Regions from separate parts of the Paenibacillus kyungheensis genome, predicted to be linked through region 3. Evidence: predicted binding sites of a transcription regulator. Region 3 holds the regulator's gene; each other region holds the start of a gene.
The links. Region 3 encodes Rex, which represses fermentation and respiration genes when NADH is low (regulators of the CRP and FNR family bind a similar motif). Its sites were predicted from a motif close to TTGTGAAATATTTCACAA; they were not measured.

Region 1: a site for Rex is predicted at 1,868-1,885, ahead of PQ456_RS20190 (TorD/DmsD family molecular chaperone). Genes of this name have one in related genera too.
Region 2: a site for Rex is predicted at 1,284-1,301, ahead of PQ456_RS12365 (cytochrome ubiquinol oxidase subunit I). Genes of this name have one in related genera too.

Annotation. Positions count from the first base shown of each region.
Region 1 is NZ_CP117416.1:4,651,447-4,654,733, forward strand. It holds gene PQ456_RS20180 (1-phosphofructokinase family hexose kinase) at 1-836, shown strand, start outside; gene PQ456_RS20185 (hypothetical protein) at 842-1,042, opposite strand; gene PQ456_RS20190 (TorD/DmsD family molecular chaperone) at 1,183-1,854, opposite strand; gene mobA (molybdenum cofactor guanylyltransferase) at 2,092-2,739, opposite strand; gene PQ456_RS20200 (MFS transporter) at 2,843-3,287, shown strand, end outside.
Region 2 is NZ_CP117416.1:2,910,356-2,913,642, reverse strand. It holds gene PQ456_RS12375 (CidA/LrgA family protein) at 39-473, shown strand; gene PQ456_RS12370 (LrgB family protein) at 470-1,159, shown strand; gene PQ456_RS12365 (cytochrome ubiquinol oxidase subunit I) at 1,376-2,788, shown strand; gene cydB (cytochrome d ubiquinol oxidase subunit II) at 2,775-3,287, shown strand, end outside.
Region 3 is NZ_CP117416.1:3,261,394-3,264,680, forward strand. It holds gene PQ456_RS13910 (cell wall elongation regulator TseB-like domain-containing protein) at 1-368, opposite strand, end outside; gene PQ456_RS13915 (amidohydrolase) at 399-1,706, opposite strand; gene PQ456_RS13920 (redox-sensing transcriptional repressor Rex) at 1,699-2,346, opposite strand; gene dinG (ATP-dependent DNA helicase DinG) at 2,343-3,287, opposite strand, start outside.

The DNA.
Region 1 (3,287 bases), 1.4 Mb from region 3:
GCAAAGGGATCAATGCTGCACGTGTGATTCATACTCTTGGTGAATCCGTGACAGCGACAGGGTTTGTGGCAGGCTACAATGGACAGAAAATGCAATTTCTGTTGCAACAAGAAGGCGTACGCTGTGAATTTATCGAAGTCCAAGGCGAGACAAGGCTGGCGATCACTGTACTGGATCAACAACAAGGTACACAGACAGAATTGATCGAGCAAGCTTCTTCGTATGTCACCCCTGAATCTTTGATCCTTTTGGAACAGCAGATTGAAAAAGCAGCCCGTACGTCAGCATGGGTATTATTTTCCGGTAGTATTCCTGAAGGTTGCCCTGCTGATCTGTATGCTACACTGATTCAGATCGCCAAAGCACAGGGTGCCCAAACAGCACTAGATGCAAGTGGAGAAGCATTACGTTACGGCTTACAAGCTTCTCCTGATCTGGTGAAGCCTAATGAAGATGAAGCTTGCGCATGGGCGGGCATTCCTACGGCTGATCACTATTCTGACCAGACCTTAGACGATGTATTAACCGCTATGCTGGATCATGGGGTACAAATGGCTACGATCTCTTTAGGCAAACATGGCGCGATAGCTGCTCAAGGCTCTGCACGTTATCGACTGCATGTGCCACAGCTTGATATTGTGAGCGCGCTTGGTAGTGGAGATGCGATGGCAGCAGGTATGGTAACAGCCGCTTATCGCGGAGCAGAACTGGCTGAGATGCTTCGATATGGCGCTGCTTGCGGAAGTGCATGTGCCCTTCAACCGATCGCTGGTAAAGTAGATCTACAAGACGTACAACATATCCTTCAGCACATAAAAATAACCCCTGAGTCATAATACACTCAGGGGATTTTGGTGTGCGAACCAAATCGAACATCCATATAAATATGACCTGTATCCCCATCGCTTACCACAAAATTAATTTCTTGTGGCACTAATTCTTTTAACGCATACTGACGCGCCCAATCGAGCGATGGAAATTCCGCTTTTCTGTCTACTGCTTTTACGACAATACATTGTTTGAGGCAATGATATTTATTCAAGGCAGTAAACCTCCCTTATCAATCATTAGACCACAGCAACTCATTTGACACATCTAATTGGAAAAAAATTACTTATTTCTGTATAAGATAAAAAAAATCCCTATTTCAGATAACACTCTTCATGAAATAGGGAATACTCTTTACGTTAAGCGAGTAACAATCTTTTGAAGTTCTTGCAAATCATTTTGCAGATATGTCGGTAGCATCTGAGCCCATTCACGATACAATGGACTGCATGTGGTTTTACCAAGTTCAGCACAGAATGAAGGAACCCACGGAATTAAATAATGTTCCAAAAATTCAATTTGCATTTGAGCGATCATTTTACGGTTAGATGAATGCATATCTGTCTCCGCAGAACGCTCAGCTAATAATGCCATAAATTCTAACTCAATACCGATATGATCATCTGTTTCGTGATCCATTTTTTTGAAAGCAATCCCTGCACGTGCATATACTGCATTGACTACAGCTTCATAAGCGGTACGTCCTTGCTCATTTGTCACATAATACGACGCTTGAGGTGGATAACTGACCTGTTGATCTTGCTCGAACAACTGGCTGTATTCTGCACATTCTTGACGAGCATATTGCATAATATCGTTTAACATCGTATTTTCTAGCGTATTCAGCAAAGCATAGTTATTGGTAAATAGACGGTTGATTTTGGAAGCTTCTTTTTTCCATTCGATCAACTTGGACAATGTGGGTTTGCGCTCTAACATTTCACTAAGCAGACGATACGTCATTACACGACTGTACAACCATTCTTGGCGAGATTGATGCGTTTCCAGTTCTGTATACATAGTCATCTTACATCACTCCTTGTGATAATATTCACATATTTAAATAATTGAATTCCGACATCAAAGGTTTGAAGCAATATATAGGTCTGATCGTTAGTAAACGTATACGTTGTAGTTCATCACTTGACTTTATGTTATGTCTTCATTGTACTCTATTTTCTACGAATTAGGGGTAAATTACGCATACGTTCATAAAATAGTCATGTTTGTCACGCTTTCAAAAGGACTTATGCCACAGACTGGCTACAATAAAGAAGGATATTGCTTCAAAATACGCAAAACCTGCTCATACGACTGTGGATCATTCATATTATATAAGCTATACTCCGATATACTTTGAAAAGAAGACTGTAACTTGCTCTGTGATTGGTATAATGATTCGATCTCTACGTAATGTACCTGTTGCTGATCTAACCAATCTCGTACACGTAATTGGTTATGTTCTAACGCTAGTTGTAGTGACGGCAATACACTATGGTGATAGACAGCATATAATGGGTGAATACGCCCGGCTTGCATCGGAATAATCGCTTGTATCCTTTTGATATCGGTATGTTCTATAAGCTGTTGCATCAATACAGTACTGGCAAAAGGTAAATCACAAGCACTGACTACATACCACTCGCTTCTAATCTGTGATAGTGCTGCATGTAGACCAGCAAGCGGCCCTTGTCCGGGAAAACGATCAGGCACACTACGGATATTCAAAAATGAATAATCCGCCGTATGATTCCCTGCAATCCATAATGAAGAGACTACTGGCTGTAACGCTTTGGCTACACGTTCAATAATGGTATGATCAGCAATAGTTAATAACGCTTTATTCTGACCCATACGGCTAGATTGACCGCCTGCTAAAATAATACCTGTATATTTCAAAGAGGATCGCATGATCAATTATCCTTTCTACTCCAAAAATAAACAAAATTGGTTTGTATCCCTTTTCAACACATGCTACAGTGAATGAAATGTCTGATGAAAGGATTGGCTGGCTTTGCATCCGAATATAAACAACACTACTTTTACACCATTGCGATGGTTTACCTTTTTTATATATGGAACACTGGTTATTTTCACAAGCTTTTTTCAATTATACCTGCAAGATATCGGGATGAGCCAGAGTGAGATTGGGGCTCTGATGGCTATCGGCCCGCTAATCTCGTTACTTGCTAATCCATTTTGGGGATTTTATAGTGATCGTCTACAAAATGTACGATTTGTACTGCTGATTATGATGCTGGGTACGTTGCTAATGGTTCAGCTTGTTTTTCATGTGCACAATTATACGATTATCTATATTGTGATGACAGTATTTTTCTTTTTCCAGACACCGATGTTGGCACAAAGCAATACACTCATTCTTAGTTATATTGAGGGTACACCCAAAAAGTTCGGTGGGTTTCGTCTATACGGTTCACTAGGATGGGCGTTAACTGCTG
Region 2 (3,287 bases), 350 kb from region 3:
TAGAGATAGAGAGTGAAAGACAAAGGAGAGCTATACGTATGAAGATTATTAAAATGGTGCTTCAAATTGCTGTGTTATACCTATTTTACATAATTGGAACGTTAATTCAGCAATATTTTCATTTGTTTATACCGGGCAGTGTGCTAGGAATGTTGTTATTATTTGCTTTATTAATGTTAAATGTTTTTCCTGAAAAGTGGATTCAGACAGGAGCCAATACTTTACTGTTCTATTTACCGTTGTTTTTTATCCCGGCGACAGTAGGAGTTATAGAGCATCTCGATTTATTTGCAGGTAAAGGACTATTATTGATTCTAATTGTTGTTATTAGTACATTGTTCACGATCGGAATTACAGGTTTTGTAGCACAGTGGCTTATTGCACTGGCTGATCGATCCAAATCCAATACACAATCGCCTGCTCCTATACCTGAACACAAATTGATCTATGAAAGTAGAGATCAGCACAAATGAATATAGGTATAGCTTTATTAATGATTGTGATGACGTTGGCGCTATATGTTGTAGCTAGTCTATTGTACAAACATGTACGGATATCGATTCTAATTCCTGTACTAACAACCACTTTTATGATTGTTGTTATTTTACTACTTACGCATACTTCGTATTCTACTTATATGATCGGTGGAGAATGGATTAGTAAATTAATGGGGCCTGCTGTGGTAGCATTAGCTTATCCGCTGTATCGACAACGACATTTGTTCAAGCAGTACGGGTTATCTATTCTGGGAAGTTCACTGATTGGTGTTGTCGTAGGAATGCTGAGCGGAGTAGGTATGGCTTTGGTATTAGGATTCAGTGAACCTTATATTATTTCTATTATTCCTAAGTCTGTTACGACACCTGTTGCTCTTCAAATTTCGAATAATCTAGGTGGAGAAGCTTCGCTTACTTCTGTATTTGTAATGATTGCTGGCTTTACAGGGGTTATTTTGGGGCTTGGTTGCCTGAAATTATTTCGGGTTAAAAATGCGATTAGTGTCGGCATTGCGCTAGGTGTCTCATCCCATGCACTGGGAACAGCTAAAGCTCTTGAACACGGAGAAATAGCAGTGTCTATGGGATCATTAGCATTAACGATCAGTGCGATTGTGTCTTCTTTTATCGGGCCATTAATATTAGTAGCGATCTATCATTAAGTTGTTATCATGTAAATAAATAGCATAAAAGTAGTGATCTCAAAGTCGATGAATTTCATCGGCTTTTTTTATTTTGTGATCTCAATCACATTTTGTCACTTTTTGTTACATTTTCAAAGAAAATTTGTGATTTTAATCACAATCGTATCTATGACTTTTTGACTACAATGTATTTAGTTTTTTAATCAATTTTCAGAAAAGAAAGGAAGTTATCGGATGGATGTTCTTATGCTATCCCGGATTCAGTACGCACTAACGACCGTATTTCACTTTTTCTTTGTACCGGTATCGATTGGGCTCGTATTATTGGTAGCTATTATGGAAACGATGTATGTTATCACTAAAAAAGATCAGTACAAAGTAATGACCAAGTTTTGGGGCAAGCTATTTTTGATCAACTTTGCTGTTGGGGTAGTTACAGGGATTTTTCAAGAATTTCAATTTGGCATGAATTGGTCTAATTATTCACGTTTTGTAGGTGATGTGTTTGGTGCACCACTTGCAGTAGAAGCTTTATTTGCCTTTTTTCTGGAGTCTACTTTTATTGGATTATGGATCTTTGGTTGGGAACGCTTGTCTGCCAAAGTACATTTACTCTGTATCTGGTTAGTAGCGTTCGGAACAACATTATCGGCATTCTGGATATTAACAGCGAACTCATTTATGCAACATCCTGTCGGATTCACGATCAATAATGGACGTGCCGAAATGAATGACTTTTTTGCTCTTATTACCAACGGTCAGGTGTTGGTTGAATTTCCACATACCGTATTTGGTGCTTTTGTTACTTCAGCCTTTCTTATGGCAGGAATCAGCGCATATAAAATGCTGCGGCGTGAAGATATTGAAGTATTCCGCAAGTCATTTCAAATTGCGATTATTGTAGGCATTGTATCATCGTTAGGAGTAGCTTTTAGCGGTCACTCTCAAGCTCAATATCTAGTAGAAACGCAACCGATGAAAATGGCTGCTGCTGAAGGGGTATGGAACACTACTGCTGAAAAAGCACCCTGGATGTTAGTAGGTGGAATTGATACCAAGATGCAACAAAATACATTCGAGATTAACTTTCCACTTAAAGGATTACTCAGTTATCTATCGTATGGCAAATTCACAGGTTCTGTGACAGGGATGAAAGAACTTCAAGCTCAGTATGAGCAAAAATATGGCGAAGGCAATTACATACCACCTGTCAAAACAACATTTTGGAGTTTCCGTATTATGGTGGCTAGCGGCATGTTAATGATCGCTCTATCTGCTTATGGTGTGTATCTAATGTTCCGACGCAAAGTAGAGCAAGCACCGAAATGGTATTGGTATGCGATGATGTATGGGATTGCGTTACCTTTTATCGGCAATACATCCGGTTGGATTATGACAGAAGTCGGTCGTCAACCATGGACAGTATTTGGACTCATGACTACCGCAGATAGTGTATCACCAAGTGTATCCGCAGGTTCTGTGTTATTTTCGACGATTACGTTTACTCTGGTCTATACCGTTCTTGGAGCAATCACAGTGATTTTATTTGTTCGTGAAATAAAAAAAGGCCCGGGTGATGAGCATTCCCATGACGATCATTCCAATGATCCGTTTGAAATGGAGGAGTTGAAACATGCTATCTCTTAATGAAGTATGGTTTGTATTGATCGCTGTATTGTTTGTTGGTTTTTTCTTTTTAGAAGGTTTTGATTTTGGGATTGGTATGTCTACACAGTTGTTAGCTCGTAATGATATGGAACGTCGTATGCTAATTAACTCAATTGGGCCTTTCTGGGATGGTAATGAAGTATGGTTAATTACAGCAGGCGGAGCGATGTTCGCGGCATTTCCGAACTGGTATGCGACAATGTTTAGCGGCTTTTATCTTCCTTTTGTAGCCTTATTGCTGGCTTTGATCGCTCGTGGTGTTGCTTTTGAATTTCGTGGTAAAGTCGGTCATTCTACATGGAGCAAAACGTGGGATATGTGTATCTTTTTCGGTAGTTTGTTACCGCCTTTGTTATTCGGCGTAGCTTTTGCAACGATGCTTAAAGGATTACCAATAGGAGCAGATATGGAGATGCATGCAGGGTTTGGAGATATCATTAATCCCTACTCTCTTGTAGCAGGTGTAACAACGGTTATG
Region 3 (3,287 bases):
AAATCTTTTTGCAAAAGATCGGTGGCGGCTTGATAGGATACTGTACCTGCTGTTTTCTCAACATGCACTGCATTAGCTCCTTCTGCTACCGAACCGTCTATATTAAATTTGACCCAGACCATTAGATCTTCTTGTGCTGTATTTTTACCTTCTACGACCCAATACGTTGAACTATCTGTCCAGACGGAATTGAACGTACGCGTCACAGATACAATATCCGCTTTTTCCTGTGCGCTATTAATAGCCAGTTGTTCTTTACTCCATGGCTTTGCCATTACATGTACATAAAATTGATTTACACCTAAAATCAGCAATCCCAATACAACGATAATGATTGCAATCCACTTACCACTTCCCAAATTTCGCAAAACACGCCATCCTTTCCTATCGACTTCCAGTTAGCGTTTAAGCAAACCTTCAAAAGCACTTTGGGCTTCATGACGAATTTTTTCTTCATCCAATGTTAATGATATACCGTCTTTGATCAATTGCTTACCGTCTACCCAGACATGCAATACATCTTTGGCAGATGCAGAATAGATTGTATGTGAAATAAAATCAGTACGTGGTAAGAAATGCGGTTGATCTACATTAAGTGCTGTAATATCAGCTTTCATTCCTACAGCGAATGTACCTACATCATTCAAAAATACAGATCTTGCACCGTATTCAGTACCCATTTTCAATGCTTCTAATGCAGGCACAGCTGTTGGATCGCCGGATACTCCTTTGTGAATAAGAGCAGCCAAACGCATTTCTTCAAACATATCCAGATTGTTATTACTTGCCGGGCCATCTGTTCCCAAAGACACAACAACGCCTGCACGCAACAGATCCGGCACACGTGCTACACCACTTGCTAATTTGAGGTTACTACCCGGGTTATGAGAAATCGCTACTTTATTCTCAGCAAGTACTTCGATCTCTTCATCATTCAAATGAACAGCATGCGCTAACAATGCTGGACGAGTGAAAAATCCTAATTTCTCCAAATGAGCTACAGGACGTAATCCATAATCTGTAACGTTTAATTGAACTTCTGCTAGTGTCTCAGACATATGTGTATGCAGCGGCAAATCCAAATCATGAGCTGCTTGTACAAATTGTTCGATGTATGCAGGTGGACAAGTATAAGGTGCATGTGGAGACATCATCGTTGTAATACGTCCATTCGCTTGACCATGCCAATCACGTGCAAAGTCGATTGATTGTTTTAGCTTTTGCTTTTGTTCTTCTTCTGAACACAAGCCGATTACACCACGCATCAATACTGCACGCATACCCGATTGTTCTACCACTTCGGCTACACGTTCTGAGCGATCATACATATCGAGGAATGTAGTTGTACCGCCTTTTAACATTTCTAATACAGACAGAGCAGTTCCCCAGTATACATCGTCACTTGTAAATTTCGCTTCCATCGGCCACATTTTTTCTTGTAACCATACTTGTAGAGCAAGATCATCTCCATATCCGCGTAACAACGACATCGCTGCATGACCATGACTGTTGACTAGACCCGGAATAAAGAACAAATGATTGCCATCCACTACGGTTGTGTCTTCTTCGATCACAGGTTCTTCTTCTCCAAGATACGTAATCCATCCATCTTCAATCACCATATGTCCAAAAAGCATTGATTTCTCTTCGCTCATTACAGCAAACATACCGTTTTTGATGACCCATTTGTTCGAGGTGTTATTCATTAGTTTCATGTTCCTTTCCATCTTCCAGATAATAGGCAAGGCTTAATAAATCCGTTGTAAAATCAGCAGTATGCACACGAATATGCGGTGGAGCTTTCAAAATAATCGGTGCAAAGTTCAAAATAGCCTCAACCCCTGCTTCAATTAACTGATCCGCTACACGCTGTGCTTCAACATTAGGCACTGTAACAATTCCGATACGAATACTTCTCGCTTTGACTGTAATTCCAAGTTCATCAATAGGCTGGACGACTAATGTATTGATTAAAGAGCCTACTTTCGAATCGTTGGAATCAAACACAGCTACGATTTTCATTGTTTCTTTTAGATACATATTATAGTTAGAAAGGGCATGCCCTAGATTACCAGCGCCTACAAGTGCCACATTGATTTGTTGATCTAATTTTAAAATATGACGTATTTTCTCAATCAAATATGATACATCATAACCGATCCCTTTACGTCCAAAATCTCCAAAATAAGCTAAATCTTTGCGAATTTGTGCTGGATTCAAGTCTAGTTTTTGTCCCAGTTCTTGCGAAGACACTGTAGGAACTTCACGTGTGTGAAGTTCGTTCAGATATCTAAGGTATACAGGTAGTCTTCGCACGACTGCTTCTGATATTTTGTCGGATTTCATGCTTGCTCCCCCTCTTGATTTACAGTTTCCTTTTCAGGTTCGGCCTGGCTAAGCCATTCTGTAATACGGGGTACCATCTGCTCTGTCGGCATATGTTCCATTTTGGGACCGGGCAATGAATATAGAAAATGCTTGCCATAATAGGACTCGATCACACGAGTGTCATAGACAATAACGATTCCCCGATCACTAGATGTCCGTACTAATCTACCAAAACCTTGTTTGAAACGGATAACTGCTTGCGGTACAGATAATTTCATAAATGGATTTTTCTTTTCTTTTTTCAGCCGTTCACTTTTGGCTTCAAGCAATGGATGATTGGGCGGTTGAAAAGGTAAACGTACGATTGCCAGACAGGTTAATGCTTCGCCTGGAATATCGACTCCTTCCCAGAAGCTACTTGTACCCAGTAACACCGAAGCTGAACGCTCTTGGAATCTTCGAGTGAGCTTGGTACGACTTCCTCCATCGACCCCTTGTCCAAATACTGCAATATCGCTATGTGATAACTTCTCTTTCAATGGCTCATACACCTGCTTGAGCATCCGATAAGAGGTAAATAACACCATCATTCGTCCATTGGTCGCTTTGGCAGTCTCCGCTAATGAGTTCGCTAACGTATCTACAAAGAACGCATCACCAACACTGCCTTTGACACTTGGAAAATCGCGCGGAATTAACAACAGCGATTGCTCACGATAATTGAAAGGTGAAGATAACTGTTCGGTCATCAATCGACCTTCTTTTTCCGCTTCTACAAGCCCTAACTGTTCAATCATATATTGGAATTTCTTTTCTATTGATAATGTCGCTGATGTCAAAATAATACTTTTCTTTTTATCAAAAAAGTACTCTTTCAATTGCTTGCTCACATCTACCGGTACAGCATACATCTGTAAAGACTTGCTACGGTAATTCCCATTAGCTTCATACCAGTAGAC